3 regions of the Neorhizobium sp. NCHU2750 genome follow, and region 2 is predicted to be linked to each of the others. Evidence: riboswitches for the same ligand, from Rfam matches in the RefSeq annotation. Region 2 holds a riboswitch; each other region holds the start of a gene.
The links. Region 2 has a riboswitch for thiamine pyrophosphate ahead of thiB (thiamine ABC transporter substrate binding subunit). Riboswitches for the same ligand answer to the same signal wherever they lie in the genome.
Positions count from the first base shown of each region.

Region 1: linked by a shared signal. The riboswitch ahead of NCHU2750_RS24070 (YkoF family thiamine/hydroxymethylpyrimidine-binding protein) and the one ahead of thiB (thiamine ABC transporter substrate binding subunit) in region 2 are both predicted to bind thiamine pyrophosphate.
Region 3: linked by a shared signal. The riboswitch ahead of thiM (hydroxyethylthiazole kinase) and the one ahead of thiB (thiamine ABC transporter substrate binding subunit) in region 2 are both predicted to bind thiamine pyrophosphate.

Region 1 covers NZ_CP030828.1:735,623-742,617, reverse strand. Annotated here, with positions in the region: gene NCHU2750_RS24090 (aldehyde dehydrogenase family protein) at 1-110, opposite strand, end outside; gene NCHU2750_RS24085 (NAD-dependent epimerase/dehydratase family protein) at 198-998, opposite strand; gene NCHU2750_RS24080 (bifunctional allantoicase/(S)-ureidoglycine aminohydrolase) at 1,160-1,981, opposite strand; gene NCHU2750_RS24075 (TetR/AcrR family transcriptional regulator) at 2,110-2,775, opposite strand; TPP riboswitch at 2,886-2,996, shown strand; gene NCHU2750_RS24070 (YkoF family thiamine/hydroxymethylpyrimidine-binding protein) at 2,990-3,598, shown strand; gene NCHU2750_RS24065 (ABC transporter permease) at 3,621-4,427, shown strand; gene NCHU2750_RS24060 (ABC transporter ATP-binding protein) at 4,424-5,203, shown strand; gene NCHU2750_RS24055 (ABC transporter substrate-binding protein) at 5,200-6,219, shown strand; gene NCHU2750_RS24050 (RHE_PE00001 family protein) at 6,262-6,995, opposite strand, start outside.
Region 2 covers NZ_CP030827.1:3,658,298-3,665,292, reverse strand. Annotated here, with positions in the region: gene NCHU2750_RS17795 (M48 family metalloprotease) at 1-101, opposite strand, end outside; gene NCHU2750_RS17790 (thiamine ABC transporter ATP-binding protein) at 522-1,232, opposite strand; gene NCHU2750_RS17785 (thiamine/thiamine pyrophosphate ABC transporter permease ThiP) at 1,222-2,853, opposite strand; gene thiB (thiamine ABC transporter substrate binding subunit) at 2,885-3,895, opposite strand; TPP riboswitch at 3,936-4,041, opposite strand; gene NCHU2750_RS17775 (VOC family protein) at 4,281-4,676, opposite strand; gene NCHU2750_RS17770 (response regulator) at 4,779-5,231, opposite strand; gene NCHU2750_RS17765 (ABC-F family ATP-binding cassette domain-containing protein) at 5,411-6,995, opposite strand, start outside.
Region 3 covers NZ_CP030829.1:253,213-260,207, reverse strand. Annotated here, with positions in the region: gene NCHU2750_RS25335 (NRAMP family divalent metal transporter) at 1-1,092, opposite strand, end outside; gene NCHU2750_RS25330 (GntR family transcriptional regulator) at 1,341-1,997, shown strand; gene NCHU2750_RS25325 (3-oxoacyl-ACP reductase) at 2,022-2,789, opposite strand; gene thiD (bifunctional hydroxymethylpyrimidine kinase/phosphomethylpyrimidine kinase) at 2,793-3,602, opposite strand; gene thiE (thiamine phosphate synthase) at 3,599-4,234, opposite strand; gene thiM (hydroxyethylthiazole kinase) at 4,231-5,046, opposite strand; TPP riboswitch at 5,093-5,189, opposite strand; gene NCHU2750_RS25305 (FGGY-family carbohydrate kinase) at 5,264-6,661, opposite strand; gene rhaM (L-rhamnose mutarotase) at 6,658-6,978, opposite strand; gene NCHU2750_RS25295 (ABC transporter permease) at 6,978-6,995, opposite strand, start outside.

The DNA.
Region 1 (6,995 bases), on a different replicon from region 2:
GATGCCTGCGCATAAAGCCCGACCACATCGTTCGTGTCGGACGGATTGATGTTTTCCGAACCATTGCCGCCGACCCATTCGCCAGCGATCAGATTTTGATGAATGCTCATGGTGAAATCCTTCCCTGTTGGCCGCAGCGGCCCGTCATACATTTGTGTACCGTCATGCGTGCATGTAAGTTGCAGGACCTGGGGAATTCAACTGTCGTCCGGATGCCCCAGCGCCGCGAAGGCGCCACCCTGGTATATGACTGCCGGGTCGGCCGGGTTCTCCGGACCTGACGCTGCATAGATTTCCGCACTCCATTGAGCCGAACTGTCTTCCGGGTGCCAACCGAGGAAGTCAGCCTTGCTGTTGTCCCACCAGCGCTTTTCATTCGCGGACGCGCCATAGACGATTGTGTGGCCGAGTTTTGGTGTGAGAAAAGCCCGCCCACACAGAGAGACGAAATCCCTGTAGCTCAACCATGTGGAGAGCATGCGCTTATTGAGCGGCCGTTCGAAACAGGAACCGATACGCAGGGACAAGGTCTCCTGGCCGAACTTGTCGTGATACATGCTGGCGACCGCCTCACCGAACACCTTCGATACGCCATAGAGCGAGTCCGGCCGGGGGTAGACCGTGTTGTCGAGATGTTCGTCGCACCGATAATAGCCGACCACGTGGTTGGAACTGGCGAATACGATGCGTGGCTTGCCGTGATGGCGCGCCGCCTCATAAAGATTGTAAAGGCCGATAATATTGCCCTGAAGGATGGGCTCAAAGCCTCGTTCGACCGAAATGCCGCCGAGATGAATGATCCCGTCAACGCCATCCACGAGCTGCGCGACGCTTTTTGCATCGGCGAGGTCGCAGCGGACGAAATTCTCTTTCGGCCCGACCTCGGTCACCTGGCCGATATCCGACAGAACAACATGCTCCGCAAGTTGCGACAACAACGGGCGAATGCTCCGACCGACACCACCTGCGGCGCCCGTCAGCAGAAGTCTTTTCAGCATAAATCCAAATCCTCCCCAGGATCATCGATGGCCTTGCTGCGGCACAATCTTGTCATACATGGTGAGGATATCGATATTACAAATTTGCCAGACAGGTCAATAAAGCCTGTAGGTCTGCTGCAGATCAAAAAACGCGGCCGGTGGCCGCGTTGCATATTCTTCTACCAAAGGTCGGCATGCCGGTTCACATCCTTGTAGAGCAGATAGCGGAACCGTCCCGGCCCGCCGGCATAGCAGGCCTGCGGGCAGAAGGAGCGCAGCCACATATAGTCCCCCGCTTCGACTTCGACCCAGTCCTGATTCAGCCGATAGACGGCTTTCCCCTCCAGAACATAGAGACCATGCTCCATGATATGGGTTTCCATGAAGGGAATGACGGCGCCCGGTTCGAAGGTGACGATGTTGAGATGCATGTCGTAGCGCACATCCGACGGATCGATGAAACGCGTCGTTGCCCAGCGTCCGTTGGTATCCGGCATCGGATCCATCACGCAGTCGTCCTCATGCGTGAATATTGCCGGCGGCGGCTCCAGACCGTCCACGACCTTGAAAGCCTTGCGCACCCAGTGGAAACGACAGGGAACATCCCCCTCGCCACGCACCGTCCATTTCGATCCTGCTGGCAAATAGGCGAAAGAACCTTCGCGCAAATTGTGGCTTTGCCCATCCAGTTCGATTGAAAGCTCACCTTTTACGACGAAAATCGCAGCGGAAGCCCGCACGTCCGGCTCAGGACGCATGCTGCCGCCGCCGGGTTGAACCTCGACGATATATTGCGAAAAGGTCTCGGCAAAGCCGGTAAGCGGGCGACTGAGGATCCAGGCGCGAGTCTTCTCCCAGTGCGGCAGAACGCTGGTGACGATGTCGCTCATGACGGTGCCGGGAATGACTGCATAAGCCGTCGTGAAGACTGCCTTGCTGGAAAGAAGCTGCGTCTGTGGCGGAAGCCCGCCGACTGAAGAAAAATACCTGCCGTCTGTCATGCGCTATCCCCGTCTGTGATCCTCATGATTTAATGGCGCCCAAGCGATTCAGCAATCGTCAAAAGACCGGGGATGACAGGCCGCCGGGAGATAGCCGAGCGCCGGCGGCAGGATCGCTGCGATCGACGCTACCGACAGATTTCGGGCTCATCCCCAGGCGTCATGAGATAGCCGAGAACCACATCCACGATCATCTGCTTATGGTGCCCGAGCAGGGTAGGCTCGGAAAGATCGCGCCGAAAGATCGTTCCGAATGTATGGCGGTTGGAAACGCGGAAGAAACAGAATGCACTTATCAGCATATGCACATCGATCGGATCGGCATTACGCTTGAACACACCCTCGGCTGCACCCCTGGCCAAGATTGCAGCCAGAGTGTTGATGATCGAGACGTTGAGATCGCGCAGCGATTCGGACCGGTGCATGTGGGCTGCGTAGTTGATGTTCTCGCTGCTGACGAGCCGAATGAAATCCGGGTTGGCTTCATCATAGTCGAAGGTCGCCGCAATAAGGATGCGAAGCGCCTTTTCCGGTGGCATTTCCTGAAGTTCGAGATCGGCCTCGATCGTCCGGATCTGCCGGTAGGACCGCTCCAGCACAGCCAGGTAGAGATCTTCCTTGCCACCGAAATAATAATAGATCATCCGCTTCGACGTGCGGGTCTTCTCTGCGATGGCATCGATACGCCCGCCGGCAAGCCCATGCGTCGCGAATTCGACGGTGGCGACATCGAGGATATCCGCCTTCGTCCTTTCAGGATCGTTTTTTCTACGGCTGGGAGGTTTCAGAGGCATTCAGGCAATTCAGGGTTAGCGGCCACATCATGTGTTGCCACTCGTACGCCCCCTCATCGCGACATTCAACAATCTGCCACTTGCAAATCGCGGTCGGTTTGATCTATCAGGAAATCAGACAGGGGTGCTCCGTAACGCCGGGGCTGAGATGCGATCGCATGATCGCGGACCCTAAAGCTGATCTGGATAATGCCAGCGGAGCGAGGTTCAAGCGATGTTTTCCGGCGCACAAATTTCTCTTTACCCCATGTCCGACGAGTTCGTCGGGGTGATTTTAGGCTCGCTTTCAGCATTGGATCCCTATCGGGACCGGCTGCGAATCGAGACAGACGACATCTCCACCCTGCTTGTAGGCACACCGGACGTGGTTTTCGCAGCCATGCGCGACCTGTTCGTTGCGGCAGCGAAGACAGGCAAGCATTGCGTTCTCCACGCCACCCTATCCCGTGGCTGCCCGGGAGAACCGGACGACCCGATTTGCCAGGTGGCGGAAATGACCGGTCCGATGCGCCCGCTTGACGAGCGCAAGGCACAGGCGCTTGCAGCCGTCGCCGCCATCCCGTCATCCGGACAGTCTGTGGCCGCCCAGTTTTCCCTTTATACGCTCGGCATCGGCCAGCACATGGATGAAATCTACGGCTGCATAGATTTCATCAAGACGTCAGGCGTTTTCGACCGATCGAAGAATTTTTGCACCAAGCTGCGAGGCGATGCGGCACCGGTTTTTGCCACCGTTGGCGAGGCCTTCGTTCGCTTCGGACCGCCGCAGGGTCATGTGACCATCGATCTCACCGTATCCGCCAACAGCCCTTCCAAGGCCTGAGCGAGAACTCGCGGACAGATCGATGCCCTCACGCTCGCTTCACCAGCGGGGCTTGCCCCTCGCCAATGCCCTTGCGCGTCTGTTGCCAGCGCTGATCGCCATGATCGCGATTCTGACGGCATGGGAGATCTATTGCCGCACATCAGGGATCGGCCCGACAATCCTGCCGTCCCCGTCGCAGGTGGCCTTCCAGGCATGGGCCAATAGAGAGGCTTTGTGGATAAATACGATGCCGACGATCCGCGCCACGCTGCTCGGTTTCTCGCTCTCCATCTTCTGTGCCTTCGCCCTGTCGGTCGTCGTCGATTTCTCGCCGCTTCTTCGACGCATGCTGTTTCCGATCTTCATCATCAGCCAGACGCTGCCGCTGGTTGCCATCGCACCGCTCGTCGTCCTCTGGTTCGGGTTTGGACTGGTGCCCAAGATACTGTTGGTCGCGCTCGTCACCTTCTTCCCGATGCTCGTTGCGTTGACGGAAGGCTATGCGGCCACCGATCGTGACATCGAGGATTTGCTAGCCTCGATGAGCGCATCGCGCTGGAAACGTTTCAGGCTTGCACGGTTGCCATCGGCTTTGCCCTATTTCTTTGCCGGTCTGCGTATTTCCATCACCTATGCGGTCGTTGCCGCCATCTTTGCCGAATATGCCGGTGCCGCCAGAGGGCTCGGCATCTACATGCTGAATGCGAAGAACAACTTCCGGCCGGACCTCGTACTCGCCGCCGTATTCGTCAGCTCGCTCCTGACCCTCATCCTTTTTGCTGCCACATGGCTGATCCAGCGCCTCCTGGCTCCGTGGATCGAGGCAGTAGAAGGGAGAGAACAATGAGACCGCCTCTTCTCGCGCTCGATCGTATCTGCCTGCGCTATGGCGACATAGATGTACTCGGCGATATCTCGCTTACCATCAATGCCGGTGAGTTCGTCTCGATCCTCGGACCATCCGGCGCAGGCAAGTCGACGATCTTCAAGGTGCTGACCGGCGCCGCCAAAGCCGACCATGGCTGCGTCTCCTTCGAAGGGAGCCCACTTTCCTCCGCCGGCCGACCTTTCGCATTCATGCCCCAGCGTGATGCGTTGATGCCGTGGCGCTGCATTCTCGACAATGCCACGCTCGGACTGGAAGTGCAGGGCATGCGCCGCGGCGCAGCACGGCGCAAGGTCCAGCCTCTGCTCGACGAGTTCGGGCTGTCTGGCTTCGAGAATCTTCTTCCCCATGCGCTATCCGGCGGGATGAGGCAGAGAGCCGCTTTGCTGCGAACGGTTGTCCAGGACAAGCCCATCCTGCTGCTCGACGAACCTTTTGGCGCGCTCGATGCGCTGACCCGCAATCGCATGCAGATCTGGCTGGAGGCCATGTGGCTGAAACACCGCTGGACGGTGATCCTCATCACCCATGACGTGCGTGAGGCCGTGATGCTGTCCGACCGGGTTCATCTTCTTTCTCCACGACCGGCAAACATCGCGAGAACGATCGACATCACACTGCCGCGGCCACGCTTTGGTGCCGCCTCCAGGTATCAGCAAGCCGCCGCGCTGGAAGCCTCCATTCTCGATGTACTGCTTTCACCCGAAAACCCGAGCCAGGAAGGACGAATGTCATGAGCCCATTGATGCTAAGCCGCCGCGCCACACTTGCGAGCCTCGCCGCGCTTGCCGTGCAGGCAGGCCCGCTTCGTGCGCAAACCGCGAAAAAAGTCTCGGTCGCGCTGGACTGGACCGCCAATACCAATCACATCGGCCTCTTCGTCGCCCGTGATAAAGGCTTCTACCGTCAGGCCGGGATAGAGGCCACCATCCTTCCCTATACGGACACATCCGCCGGAACGCTGGTTGCCAGCGGCGTCGCCGATTTCGGCATTCTCGGATCAATCGCGCTTCTGACGCAACGGACTGCCGGGGCCGATCTCGTCGGCACCTATGCGGTCGTGCAGACTGAAACGGGACGGGTCGTCTTCAAGGGCAGCCGCGAGGACATCAATCGCCCCAAGGATCTCGATGGAAAGACTTATGGCGGTTTCGGCTCGGCCTGGGAAAATGCGCTGATTTCCTCGATCATCCGCAATGACGGCGGCAAAGGCGAATTCGAAACCGTAACTCTCGGCACATCCGCCTATCAGGCGCTGGAAAATGGCTCGGTCGATTTCACCCTAGAAGTCTACACCTGGGAGGGCGTCAAAGCCGAAATCGAAGGCCTGAACCAGCGCGCCTTCCGCTATGCCGATTTTGGCGTGCCGGACGAGCATACGACACTGATCGGGTCGAGCAGGGCCTTCCTCAAGGCCAACCCGGCATCTGCCAAGGCATTCCTTCAGGCTACCCAGCAGGGCTATCGCTATGCCGTAGACCATCCGGACGAAGCGACAGATCTCCTCATCTCAGCCAACAGCGATGCGTTGACAGACCGAAAGCTTGTTCGCTCTTCGCTTCAGGCCCTGATCGACGGCAAGTATCTGATGAGCGCAGAAGGTCGGATCGGCGATATCGATCCAGCCAAATTCGAGGCCATCGGGAATTACGCCTACAAGTCCAACATCCTGAAAGGCCAAGGCGGATCGGCCCTGACGGCGGTGCCGGATTTTGCCGGCTACTTTACCAACGAGTTCCTGGCTGGCTCGTAAGGTATTGCCGAATCCCTTCATCCAGGTCGGTTCGCTATTCGGTCAGATAATGCCCCAGGCCCGGAATCTGCCGCGGCCGGTCAGCTCTCTCAGATGCAGTTCCGAGGCGATCTTCAATGCGCCTTGCGGGGTGATGGAGAGAGCGCGCGCGATCATTCCGGATGAGACCATCGGGCGCGAGAGGACGAGATCGACCAGTTGCGGCAGTTTGGATGACTGCCGCCGGCCGGCGATGCGATGCTGCATCTGCTGTCTGGCCAGCATCAGGCGATCGTGTTCCTTCAACCCGGCCTCGGCTGCCTGCGTGATCGCATCGACGATGGCAAGCAGCCGCACGTTTCGGCCTCTATCGGTCCGGCGCTCGCGCGCCACCAGTTTCAGGCCGAGGTTGATGGCCGGCAGATGACCGCCGGCCACGCCTTCCTTTCTCAGGAGAGATGCGGCCAGCAGACGGCCAAGCCATGGCGCGTGCTGCAGAACCTGCAATTGCGTCCAGGCATCGATGATCAACGCGACGCGCAGAACGGCGGGCAAACCGGCACTTTGGGCCAGAACCACCTGCCACTCACCCAACCGCTCGTCCTCGTCCCAATCCGGTTCATAGAGGAGCGGATCGCGCTCACGCGTCGGCAAAGGTGAAGGGGCAAGCGCCTGGGAAAGAACCGCTTCACTGCGGGCAACCAGCGCATCTATCTCCGCAAGGTAGTCCGAAAGCTCGTCGCCATCCTGATCCTCGCCATCTGCCGCAGCTTCTACCTGGGTAACAACCGGTTGAG
Region 2 (6,995 bases):
GGATCGTTCTTCTGAACCTCTTCGACGGTCTGAGGACTGTCGGAGGGCGAGACGTTCGGCGTATAGGCCTGGTCGAAGATCGACTGGCAGCCATAGAGCATCGAGGTGGCAAAACAGAGGGCCGCGGCCGACCGGAATAGGCGGGCACGGTGCCAAACGCTTGGCCGCGTTGCATTATCCGTCTCAACCGTCTTCGCCTGCACCATCATCTCCGGACTTACGCTTCGGCATCCTGCCGTTGCGCCTGGACCAGTCGGCGACCCCTGCGGACCGGCTTCCTGTTCCAAGTTTTCGTTTCCTAACATGCCGTTATCGCAAAACGACAGCGCTGTCGCGCGTGACATGTTGCCAGTTCAATCACCGATCAATTTTCGCTGACCGATTTTCGCCCAAGCTGCACAGATATTCCTAAATGAATATGTATCGTCCACTGTGTTTGAAAATAAAATTACGTCAATCGCCGATGGCATTCACCCAAGTCCAAATTGTGGCGACCAATCCGCACGGTTGAAGACAGGCGTTTACGAGGCGTTGGCGGCGGAGGCGCCGTCGGCGCCGAAACGAGCGAGATAGTCCGCGCAGCGCAGGTGCGCGGCGACATGGCCATGCTCGACGAGGACGACATCATCAGCCAAGCGCTCGATCTCGCTGCGATCATGGGTGACGATCACAACGGTATTGCCGGTTTCCTCATGAAGTTCGCGCAGCAGATCGGTCATCCGCAGCCGCAGATCGGCATCGAGCGAAGCGAAGGGCTCATCGAGCAGCAGAACGGGCTTGCGGCGGACAAGGGCTCTCGCAAATGCCGCCCGTTGTTTCTCGCCGCCTGACAGCGAGCCCGGCATGCGTTTCGAAAAGCCAGCAAGGCTGACGCGCGCGAGCGCCTGTTCGACCCGTTGCCTGTCTTCGGCAGGGAGCCGCATGGCTGGGTTGATGCCAAGCGCGACATTGGTGAAGACATCGAGGTGGGCAAAGAGGTTATGGTCCTGAAAAACAACGGAGACCGGGCGCTCCGACGGATGCGTTCCGGTGCATTCATTGCCGGCTATGAATATCCGTCCGGCGTGTGCGACCTCAAAGCCTGCGATCAAATTGAGAAGCGTCGACTTGCCGGCGCCGGACGGGCCGGCGATGGCGGTGATCCTGCCTCGTTCGATTGTGCAATCGAAAGCAAAGCGGGTCGCACCAAGCGTCAGGCTTGTGTCTTCGATCCGGATGCCTTCATGCATCATTCTTCTCCCTTGCGCCGGCGGTGCCGAGGATGGTCAGGCCTAGGCAGACAAGGCCGAGGATCAGCGCCAGCCCGTCGGCATCATGGGTCCGGTAACTCGACAGCGTGCTATAGACCAGCCAGGGCAGGGTGACGAGATCGCTGGAGCCGAAAAGAGCGACAGCACCGAGATCGCCAAGCGACAGGGCCATGGCGAAGGAGAGCGCCGTTAGCACCGGCTTTCTCAGGACGGGGAGGTCGATCAGCCGCCATTTGGCGACCCCCGTCAGGCCAAGCGCCGTGACAAGCCTGGCGGTCTGCCGTTGGTGGTCGTCTAGGGCCGGCTGTAGCACGCGTATGGTGAATGGCAGGGCCATCATGGCGTTGATGACGGCGACCAGATAGGGCGCGAAGGCAGCCAGTGCATTACCCGAAATGCCCCATTGGCGCAGGGCGAGGAACCAGCCGGTGCCGAGAATGATCGGCGGGATGACGAGGACGAGCGACGAGAGGCCGGCAAGCGAGACGGAGAGGCTCCGCAATGCGAGCGGTCGCTTGCTGCCGGCGCCGATCGCCTGTCGCGCGAGGATGATGGCGAGGCTCGCCGCGACCGCGACAATGCCGGCGGTGAGAGCGATGACGAGGCTGGTTCCTGCTGCGCGAAGAAACAGCGGGCCGACCACGAGCTTCGGCAAATCCGCCTTGAGGCCGGCGGCGAGGACGGAGATCAGCGGTGCTGCGACATAGAGCGTTGCAGCCGCGATCATCAGGAGATCCCACAGCCGCGCCGGCGCCGATCGTCCGTCGAAACGCTTCGTTCTGCGCCCTGCCGTCCTTGCCGTCTCGCTTGCCGCCGGAAGCAGTGAGATCAGGCCGATGACGGTGGCGGTGACGGCGATCTGCAGGAAGGCGAGTGCGATGGCGCGCGGCGGATCGAAATCGAAGCGCAGCGCCTGATAGATCGCCACTTCCAGTGTCGTTGCCGCCGGGCCGCCGCCGAGCACGAGGACGAGGGTGAAACTGGTTGCGCAGAGCATGAAGATGAGGCCGGCCGCGCCCGGCACGACGCGCTTGAGGGCCGGCATCTCGACAAAGCGGAAGATCGACAGGGGCTTCATGCCGAGGCTTGCCGACAGGAGCCAATATTCCGCCGGCAAGCGTTCGAGCGCTGCGAGAAGCAGGCGGGTGGCGAGCGGGATGTTGAAGAATGTGTGGGCGATCAGGATGCCGGACAGGCCGTAGACGCTGACCGGCTGCTCGAGGCCGGCCATGCCGAGCCAGCTATTGAGCATGCCCTGCCGGCCCCAGACGCCCAGAAGACCCAAGGCACCGACGAGCGCGGGGAGCCCCATCGGTAGCGCCATCAGCCGGACGATCCAGACGCGGCCGGGAAAGCGTGGGCGGCGCGCCAGGGCAAGCGCCACCAGAATGGCGAAGAACACCGAGAGGAGGGTGGAGAGTGCCGCCTGCCAGAGGGTGAATTGCAGGATGCGCCAGGTATAGGCGGTGAACAGCCGGGATGCCGACTGGCCGCCTTCCCAGGCCAGCAGGGTGACAGCCGCCGTGCCGACGAACAGCAAGACGAGGACAAGCGCGGCAAGGCCCGCACCGATGCTTCGCTGTCGTTCTGCTTGGGTCAACACGTGGCGGCCCCGGCTGCTCTCTGCGTCTGCCTCAATTCTTGCTCATGGCGGTCAGCCATTCATCGATCCAGGCCTGGCGGTTCTTCGCCACTTCATCGGAGCCGATCAGAAGGGTCTTCTTCGGCTCGACCAGCTTGCCGAAAGCGTCGGGCAGCGGCGTGGAGGTCGGTGCCGCCGGCATCATCCAGTTGGTGGTGGGGATGATGTCCTGTGCCGTGGGAGAAAGGAGGAAGGTGAGGAAGCTTTTCGCCAGATCCTTGTTCTTCGTGTTTTTCAGGATGCCGGCAACTTCGATCTGGATGTAGTGACCGTCCGAGAAGGATGCGGCCTGATAACGATCGGTCTTTTCCTCGATCATGTGATAGGCGGGCGAGGTGGTGTAGGACAGCACCATCGGAACTTCACCCTTGGTGAACAGGCCATAGGCTTCCGACCAGCCGGGGGTGACGGTCAGCACGCGGTCCTTGAGCTTTGCCCAGGCTTCCGGCGCCTTGTCGCCATAGACCGCCTTGACCCAGAGCAGCAGGCCGAGGCCGGGCGTCGAGGTTCTTGGATCCTCGATGGCGATCTTCTGCGACGGGTCGCCTTCGACGAGATCCTTGAGGCTTGTCGGCGGAGATTTGATCGACTGCGTGTCATAGACCACGGCGAAATGGCCGTAGTCATAGGGGACGAACGTATCGTCGGTATAATTGCCCGGAACCTTGACGGCACTCATATCGATGCCGGCGGGCTGGAACAGGCCAGTCGCCTTCGCCTCGGAAACCAGGCTGGTATCGAGGCCGAGCGCCACATCGGCATCGGAGCCTGCGCCTTCGAGCTTGAGGCGGGTGAGCAGCGCCACGCCATCGGCCACGCCGACGAAATTGAGCGTGCAGCCGCAGGTCTTTTCAAATTCGGTCTTGATCTTCGGGCCGGGGCCCCAGTCCGAGATGAAACTCTCATAGGTATAGACGGTCAGCGGTTTGTTCTCTGCCCTTGCGGCAAAGGGCAGAAGAATTGCAGCCGTGGCCGCCAGAAATATCGTCGAAATCCTGCGCATCAGCGCCTCCTCTCAAAAAAACGAATGGGGGACAGGCGCTGGTGATGAGCCGTCTAATCCCTCCGCCGGTGTTAACCGGATCAGGTTCCGCGGGTTGGCATGAAGCCTCTCAGCCCTGCTTGCGCAGGGCACCCCGTTAGAGCGTGCAAAGATGTAGCGGTCTCGCTTGATACTGGCAAGAGGGCAGGACGCTTGATCAAAGACCCTCTCTGGCCTGCCGGCCATCTCCCCCACAAGGGAGGAGAAGACCCGTGGCAAGCCGCTCGCTCCCTATCGGGCGCTAAGGGTGCGGCCGGGTTAAGCCCTCCCCCTTGTGGGGAGGGTTGGGAGGTGGCTTTCCTACAGCAGTCCTGGCGGCCCATACGGTCGGCGGCTCGTGGTCAAATCAGCCGCCGGACATGTCCATGTACATGATCTCCCAGACATGCCCGTCGGGATCCTGGAAGCTGCAGCCGTACATGGAGCCCATTTCCATATTCGGCTTCCATTCGCTGCCGCCGGCGGCCAGTGCCTTTTGCCTGAAGCCGTCGACTTCGTCGCGGCTTGAGGCGGAAAGGCAGTTCAGCACCTGCGTTGCAGTCTTGGCGTCGGCGATCTGGCCGTTGATGAACATGCCGAATTTCTCATGGGTCAGCAGCATTACGTAGATCGCGTCGCTGACGACCATGCAGCTTGCCGTTTGATCGGAAAAGTCCGGATTCCTGGTGAAGCCGAGTGCGGCGTAGAAGGCCGTCGATGCTTCAAGGTCTGCCACCGGCAGGTTTACGAAAATCATGCGCATGTCTTTCCTCCTTCATTGTCCGGCGCCTCTTCGAGGGGCGCCGTCATGCCAAGGACGAAAGATGCGGTAGCAATCCGACACGTCCATGCCGGATCTTCAAATTCAGTGGCTTCCGCCCTGAAAGACCTTCAGTTCGCGGGGAACGATGGCCATGCCGCCGAGGCGATTGGCGATCGCGTAGTCGACGGTCTTCACTACGACGTCGGGCATGACAGGCTTTGTCAGTACGCCGAGCGTGCCCTCTATCCCGCCACCGATGTCGTCCGGATTGGCGGTCATGAAGACGACGGTCAGGCCGTAGTCCTCGGCGAGTTCGCGACCGATATCCGGCCCGGTGCGGCCATCGGAAAGGTTGACGTCGACAAAGGCGATATCCGCATAGGGCGCCAGCGCCAGCGCATGTTTGCGACCACTGGCGAAACCGGTCACTTTCAGCCCCATCTGTTCGATCGTCTCGGCGACGTCGAGTGCGATGAGGAACTCGTCCTCGATGATAAGAACCCGCTGGTTCATTGCCTCACTGGCCTGCCGACGACGCGAAACATTTGTCAGCATTGCACATCTCCACAGTTCAACTCGCTGCCGCCCGGTTGCCGCCATGTCTCAGCGATGCAACCGAACAAACCCAAGAACGCCGGAGTGAGGAGATTGTTCCGCGGCGGGACAGAATTTATTTAAGGTAACTTATTGTTAATCTTAATAAATAGTTGATTTCGAGGCAATCTGTCGCGGCCTCAGCCTTCAAGCTCCTCGCGCAGCATTTCAAGCTCCAGCCATTCCTCTTCCATGGCCGTCAGCTTTTCGCGCAGCTTTTCCATTTCGGCGGCGAGCTTGTTGAAGGTCGTCGGGTCCTTGGCGAAGAGGTTCGGATCGGCCATCTTCTTTTCGCGCAGCGCAATCTCGCCCTCGGCCTTCTGCATTTCCTTCGGCAGGTTTTCCAGCGCGAATTTCTGCTTGTAGGAAAGCTTTCCCTTGGCCTTGGGCGCTTCATAGGCCGGGGTCTCGGCCCTGGGCTTTTCAGCTGATTTCTCAGCCTTTTTTCGCTCTTCCAGGGCGCCCTTGCGCTGGGCGAGCATATCTGTATAGCCGCCCGCATATTCGATCCAGCGGCCGTCCGGCGCGTCCGGATTGGCGGGCGCGATGGTCGAGGTGACGGTTCGGTCGAGGAAATCGCGGTCGTGGCTGACAAGTATGACGGTGCCGTTATAGCCGGCGACGATTTCCTGCAACAGGTCCAGCGTCTCGATATCGAGGTCGTTGGTCGGTTCGTCCAAGATCAAAAGGTTGGACGGCTTTGCCAGCATGCGGGCCAGCATCAGACGGGCGCGTTCGCCGCCGGACAGGTTCTTGATCGGGGTGCGGATCTGTTCAGGCTGGAACAGGAAGTCCTTCATGTAGCCCGCGACATGGCGCTGTTCGCCATTGACGAGCAATGTCTCGCCACGGCCATCCGTCAGATAATGGGACAGGGTGTCTTCCGGATCGAGGTCCTCGCGCTTCTGGTCCAGGGTGGCGATTTCGAGATTGGTGCCGAGCTTGATCCAGCCCGAATCGGGCTCAAGCTGGCCGGTCAGCATTTTCAGAAGCGTCGTCTTGCCGGCGCCGTTCGGGCCGACGAGACCGATGCGGTCGCCGCGATGGACTCGGATCGAAAAGGGCTCGACGATCGGCTTGTCGTAGGTCTTGGTGATGTTTTCGGCCTCGACAACCAGCTTGCCCGATTCACGGCCCTCGGCAACGGAGGCCTGGACAGAGCCCTGGGGGCCCTTGTGGCCGCGATAATCGGCGCGCATGGCCTGGAGTTCGCCGACGCGCCGCATGTTGCGCTTGCGCCGCGCGGTCACGCCATAGCGCATCCAGTGTTCTTCGCGTTCTATCGCCTTGCCGAGCTTGTGCTGCTCGATTTCTTCCTCTTCGAGAACTTGGTCCCGCCAGGCCTCGAAATGGCCGAAACCGCGGGAAAGGCGGCGCGAGGTGCCGCGATCGAGCCAGACGGTGGCATTGGACACCTTTTCGAGAAAGCGGCGGTCGTGGGAGATGACCACGAGGGCGCTCTTGGTGCGACGCAGCTCGTCTTCCAGCCATTCGATGGTCGGCAGGTCGAGATGGTTGGTCGGCTCGTCGAGCATCAGGATATCGGGTTCCGGCGCCATGACGCGGGCAAGGGCCGCACGGCGGGCTTCGCCACCGGACAGTCTTACCGGGTCTTCCTCGCCGGTCAGGCCTAGATGCTGCAGCAGATAGGTGACGCGATAGGGATCGTCGCCCGGTCCGAGCCCCGCCTCTGCGTAAGACTGGACGGTGGAATAGCCGGCGAAA
Region 3 (6,995 bases), on a different replicon from region 2:
CGGCAGGACGAGACCGTTCAGGCCGCCGACGAAGACCAGCATGGCTGCAGGTGGCGTCGTGATCAGAATATAGGCGATCAGCGAGATGGCGATGAAGCCGACGGTGGCGATATTGCGCTGACGCTCCGTCATGTCGGGCTTGAAGGCGGTGAGGAACGACACCGACGTGTAGGCGGCGCCGATGATGCTGGTCATCGCGGAGGCAAGGAAGACCGCGCCGAAGAGGCGGAAACCGATATCGCCGGCCGCGGAATGGAAGGCCTGGCCGGCCGGGTTGGCTGCCTTGCCGGAGAGGTCGATGACGACACCGCTGGCGACGACGCCCAGGATGGCGAGGAAGAGGATGTAGCGCAGGACACCGGTGATGGCGATGCCGCTCAGAGCCGCGCGGTTGACTGCCGCGAGGTTCTCGACACCGACCGTACCCTTGTCGAGCAGGCGATGGGCACCGGCATAGGTGATATAGCCGCCCACGGTGCCGCCGACGATCGTGGTGATAGTGGCGAAATCGATGTTGCTCGGGAAGAAGGTCTGGTGGAAGGCTTCCGCGACGGGTGGGCCGGATTCGATGGTTGCATAGATGATCAGCGCAGCCTTGACGAAGGCGGCGACGAAGACCACGCGGTCCATGGCAACGCCGGCGCGGCGCGACAGGAAGATGCCGATCGCAGCGATGGCACCGATGGCGCCGCCGATCTTCGGGTCCATGTCGATCATGGCGTTGAGACCGAGCCCGGCGCCGCCGATATTGCCGACGTTGAAGAACAGGCCGCCGATGATGACGATGATGGCGAGCAGGAAGCCGGCGCCAGGGATCGCGGCATTGGCGATGGCGGGGGCGCGCATCTTGGTTACGGCGACGATCCGCCAGATGTTTGCCTGCACGGCGAAGTCTACGATCACCGAAATCAGGATCGCGAAGGCGAAGGCCGCACCGAGCTTGACGGTGAAGGTTGCTGTCTGGGTGATGAAGCCGGGCCCAACCGCCGACATCGACATCAGGAACATGGCCGAAAACAAGGCGTAGCGATGGCTGGTAGCGCTCTTCTCGGTGGGCTGCGGGGCGCTTTGTGCAAGCTCGTTCTGCTGCATGGCGTTTCTCCGGTTATTGCTATCCGCCCCTCGCGGATGCTGGCCGATCTTGGCTGGTTTCGGAGGAATGTCAATATTGTTCAACAATTCTATCATATTGTTCCATTATATTGTCTATTTGTTGGACTTTAAGGCCAAGGTTTTGGCAGGAAATCAGGTGATTTGCTCACCGATTGTGCTAAGAGCGGCGAGACGACAATGCCGGAGTCTCAGAGAAGAACTGCCAGCGGGTTTGAGGATAGGGCGCAATGAGTAAAAACCTGGACGGCTTGCCGCTATCGGATCGGCTGGCGCGGGAGATTCGCAGTCTTCTGATTTCAGGCGAACTCGCGCCCGGCCAGCGCCTGTCTGAGGCTGCCTTCAGCGAGCGTTTCGACGTGTCGCGCAATTCGCTGCGCGAGGCATTCCGCCTTCTGACCAAGGACGGCCTTGTGCGCCACGAAGCCAATCGCGGCGTGTTCGTCGCTGTGCCGAACATGGCGACGATCATCGATATCTATCGGGTGCGCCGGATGGTGGAGTGCGGCGCGCTGCGCCAGTCCTGGCCTCGTCATACCGCTGTCGCTGTGATGCACGAGGCGGTCGAGAAGGCCAAGCGCGGACGTGAGGCACTGGACTGGGTTGATGTCGGCAGTTCCAACATGCGCTTTCATGCAGCGGTGGTTGATCTTGCCGACAGCACGCGGCTGAGCGAATTCTACGAGCGCATCGCTGCAGAACTGCGCCTCGGTTTCGGCCTTCTTGCCAATCCGGAACAGTTGCACGCACCATTCGTCGAGTTGAACGAGAACATTCTCCGGCTTGTCGAGGACGGCAAGGCGAATGAGGCAGCTGCCGAAATGGAAGTCTACCTCACCCTGTCCGAACGGACGGTTCTCAAATCGCTGGAACGCCACGGCGAATAGCGAGGACGAGGGTTTGCCTCATCTTCAGCCGTAAACCAGACCACCATCGACGATCAGGTTTTGTCCGGTAACGGATCTTGCCCAGGGGCTGGCGAAGAACAGCACCGCATCCGCGGCTTCCTCCGGCGTGGTGACACGTCTTAGCGGCGTATTGGCTGCAATGATGTCGAAGACCGCATCGGGTGTCGCGCGGCTGGCATCGGTTGTCTGCAACAGCCCGCCGGAGACCATGTTGACCGTGATGCCGACCGGGCCAAGCTCGGCCGCGGCAGTGCGGGTCAGCGACAATAACGCAGCCTTGGCAGCGGTATAATCGTGATAGGGCACCACGGGATTCTGGAAGAGATTGGTGCCGATCGTCACGATGCGGCCGAAGCCTGCCTTCTCCATCGCGGGCCTGACGGCCTGGATGACATTCAGTGCGCCCTTGAGTGCGGTGTCAAGCTGTGCCGAAATTTCACTCCAGGACATCTCATCCAGCTTTGAGCGGGCATCACCGTTGAAGGAGAAGTCGGTCAGCGCATTGTGGACGGCGGTGGTCGGCGGAGCGCCGAAGACTGTCTCGATTTCTGATATCATCGCGCGGACGGCAGCCGGATCACGAACATCCGCCCCGAAGGCATGGGCGTTCGGGCCGAGTTCGGCGGCAAGTGCGTCTGCCTTGTCCTTGCTCTGGTGATAGTTGATGGCGACGCGGGCGCCTTCCCGGGCGAAAGCCGCTGCGATCGCGGCACCCAGGCCACGGCTGGCTCCCGTCACAAGGACGATCTGTTGATTGAGGGCGAGGCTCATTCTTCATTGTCTCCAGAGGTCGATGAAATGGTGGACGGGACCGTGCCCGCTTCCAACGGAAAGGCTGTCGGCTTCAGCGATCGCGCAGGTCAGGTAGGCCTTGGCGATCGTGATGGCGTCGGTGACGGGCACACCCTTGGCGATCTCGGCGGCAATGGCGCTCGACAGGGTGCACCCGGTGCCGTGGGTGTTCCTGGTGGCGACCCTTTGCGCCTCGAACCAGGACAAGCCGGCGGCCTGCGCCAGGACGTCGGGGCTATGTCCGCCATCCAGATGGCCGCCCTTGATCAGCACCGCATCGGGGCCTGTGAGGTGCAGCTGCTTTGCCTGATCGGCCATGGCCTCGCGGTTCGTGGCCTCCGCTTCGCCAAGCAGGGCAGCGGCTTCCGGCAGGTTGGGCGTCATGACGGTGGCCAGCGGTACCAGACGATCCCGGACGGCAGCGATCGCCGTCGGGGCGAGAAGCGGTGAGCCGCCCTTGGCCATCATGACCGGATCCAGGACAATTGGAATGCCTTCGCATCGCCGGGCCAGCAGGTCGGCGAGTGCATCGGCGATTTCCGCATTGGCGATCATTCCGATCTTGACCGCATCGACCCTTATGTCATCAAGGATGGCGTCGATCTGACTGATGACGAAATCGACGGGAAGCGGCAGGACGGCCGTCACGCCTTGGGTGTTCTGGGCTGTCAGTGCAGTCAGAGCGGCCATGCCATAGGTGCCGCGTGCGGAGAACGCCTTGAGGTCTGCCTGTATGCCGGCACCGCCCGAAGGATCGGAGCCGGCAATTGAAAGAACATTGCGGACTGTCATGGGCGTGCCTTCCGGATTTCGTAATGGATGGTTCTTGCAGCATCTTCAGGCGACGCGGTTCCGCAGATGGCTGACACGACCGCAAGTCCATCTGCGCCGGCCGCGAGGACGGATCTTACATGGGCCGTCTTCAGCCCGCCGATGGCGACGGTCGGTACCGGGGCGGCGGCGACAATGCGGGCGAGCCCGTCGAAGCCGATCGGTGCCTCGTGATCCGCCTTGGTTGCCGTGGCGAAGACGGGGCCGACGCCGGCATAGTCGACAATCGCCGGATCGATGGTGCGAGCCAGATCCTCGGTTTCCACCGAGAGGCCGACAATCATGTCCGGCCCGACCCGCTGGCGGGTGATCACCGCCGCCAGATCGCTCTGGCCGACATGCACGCCGTCTGCGCCGATGGCGATTGCGGCCTCGACATCGTCATTGACGATCAGCGGAACGCCGGTGCCGGAAAGCACCGCTTTCAGCAGCCGGCCGGTGGCAATCATCTGTTCGGTCGTCGCATGCTTGTCGCGCAGCTGGACCAGCGTGGCGCCGCCCCTGACGGCAAGCCTCGTCGTTTCCACCATGCCGATAGGACTGCAAAGATCGGGGTTGAGGACAAGATAGAGGGAGAGATCGAACGGCCTCATGCGCTGACGATCCGTGCCCCGGCATCCAGCATGTCGGGTGTCGTGGCAGCCAGCCGATCCAGGAATAGGGGAAGAAAGCTGCCGGGCCCCTGTGCCGTTTCGGCCGCTCCTTCGCCCGCCAGCGCGAAGAGCGCCAGTGCGGCGACCGTTGCCTCGATAGGCGTGTCCGGTGCTGCACCAACGAAAGCGCCGACAAGGCAAGTCAGCGAACATCCAAGTGCGGTAACCTGCGGCATCAGTGGTGAGCCGCCATGGATGCGGATTTTACGCTGGCCATCGGTGACGAAGTCGATGTCACCGGTAACAGCGACAACGCAGGTCCTTTCTGTCGCCAGAGCGATGGCGGCCTGTTCGGCGGAGGCGACGCTGTCACCGGCATCGACGCCCTGCCCCCTGGAATGCGCACCGGCCAGAGCGATGATTTCCGAAGCATTGCCGCGAATGACTGTCGGTCGAAGATCCAGCAGTCGGGCAATGGCGTCTCGCCGGTAGGCGGTGGCGAAATGGGCAACAGGGTCTAAGATCCAGGGCTTTCCCGCCATAGTGCTGGCTTTTGCCGCCTCCAGCATCCCTGCGAGGAAATCGGGGGAGATGGTCCCGATATTGATGGTCACTGCCGCCGCGATTCCGGCAAATTCTCCGGCCTCTTCCGTAGCGTGAACCATGGCTGGCGAGGCGCCGGCGGCGAGCATCACATTGGCCGCGATGTTCATTGCAACGAAATTTGTAATATTCTGAACGAGCGGATTTCGATCGCGCATCGCCGCGAGCAACGCACCTGGTGTTGGATGAATGGGGCTTTCGACTTGCATTTGCTCCTCCCCTGGCGGGGTGAGGCGCAACGGGCCGAACGATGACGTAAAGGCCCTAACGACTCCCTCCGCCAGCATGATCTGGTTCAGGTTCAAAGGGTGCTTCTCAGCCCGGCTTGCGCCAGACGCCCCTGTCATGGATGGAACATAACACCGGTTCTTCGACGGAGGGAAGACCCGTCACGCAATTATGAGCGTGACCGCGCCGGCAAATCCGTCATGCTCGCTTTTTGTCGCGGCGGGCCGATATCGAGCGCCAGCTATCCGCGTAGGCATGGAGGCCGATGGCCGCGAGAGGTGCGACGCGAGCCCCGCCATCCGCCGATGCGGGGCTCGCGCCCGCCAGGAGAGCCGCCCCCTGGCTCGTCCCGGTATCTCCCGCCAGCGCAATCACGTCCCGGCCGAGCAGCGCCGCCAGCGCAGCGAGCGCGACCCGGTTCTGGGCAAACGGCCCTTCGACCAGGGTGGGGCCACCGGCTCCGATCAGGCAAAGGCAGGTATCGGTCATCAATGCCAGATAGAGGCAGGCGGCAGCCCATCGTTCGGCGATCGATGCATTCTCGGCATTCAGCCAGAACGCACGCCTGCCGGGAAACGGACCGGACCCCTCCGCCAGATTGGGCAGGAGCATGATCTGTCTGGCGATTGCCGCCGGCATGGCGGACATCGCCGCCTGTTGATCAAGCGGACCGAGCGCCGCCGTCAGCAGTTCGAACTCGCGTCCTCCCATGAAACGCGAGGACGGAGTGGCGCGGCCATAGGCATCGACATTGGCAAGTGTGTCACGCGTCGGATCGAGATGATCGAGATCTCCGCCGACGGCGAAATTGACCACCCAGGTACCGGAGGAGACGACGGCAAACGGTCCTTCTCGGCCAATGAGGTGACGCAGCAGCGAGGCATTGGAATCGTGAATACCGCATTCTACTGGCACTTCGCCGGGCACCCCGATCCTTCCCGCGATATACGGCGTGACAAAACCCAGGACATCGAAGGCGCTGCGCAATGGCGCAAGACTGTCGCGAAGGCCGAGTGTATCGACCAGCGTCGAATAGTGGTCGTCGCGCGGACACCAGAGATCGGTATGGCAGCCGAGCGAAGTCACCTCGTTGGCTGCCACGCCGGTGAGGCGAAAGGCCCAGTATTGCGGATAGGTCAGGATCGTCTTGACGCGTGAAAACGCCGCTGGAAAGGCTGTTTTCTGATAATGAAGCTGAGCGCCGAGATTGAGGCCGCCGGCAAGTGCCGGAGAGAAGGTTTCGGCGAAGGGAGGCCGGATGGCGGCATAGTCGCGCCGGATCTCTTCGGGATAAAGATGCTCGTAGTCGAGGACCGGCAGGGCCAGCGCACCGTCTTCATCGAGCAATACCGCGCAGGCGCCGTGCGTGGTAATCGAGATCGCATCAAATCCCGGCTCTCGGCCGAGCGCGACAAGAGATGTGAGAATGAAATCCCACAGGCCGTCGACATGGAAATGGGGATAGGGCGGGCCGGAGATGACCCGATTGGCCGTGCGGAATTCGGCAATCTCCTTGCTGAGGGCACAGTCGAGCACGACAACCTTGGCATTGGTCTTGCCGATATCGATGACGGCAACCTTGCGAGGTGGGCTCATGGCAGATGAAACACGGTGACGAGATCGGTCTGGACCGGTGAGTTATCCGGATTGGTCTCCATGATGTCGGCCATGTGTGCCCACCAGCGTTGCATCACAGGGTGATCCCGCAGGCTCTTCATCCCGTGACCTTGCGGCCGCGTCAGCACACCAAACAGAATGTCGGTCTGCTGGTCGAGATAGATCGAGTAGTCGCTGATACCGGTCTCATGCAGCAGATCGACGAGTTCGGGCCAGATTTCGTCATGCCGCTTTCTGTATTCGGCCTCCATGCCGGGATTGAGCTTCATGCGGAACGCGTATTTCTCCGTCTCCATCAGCGCATCTCCCGGAT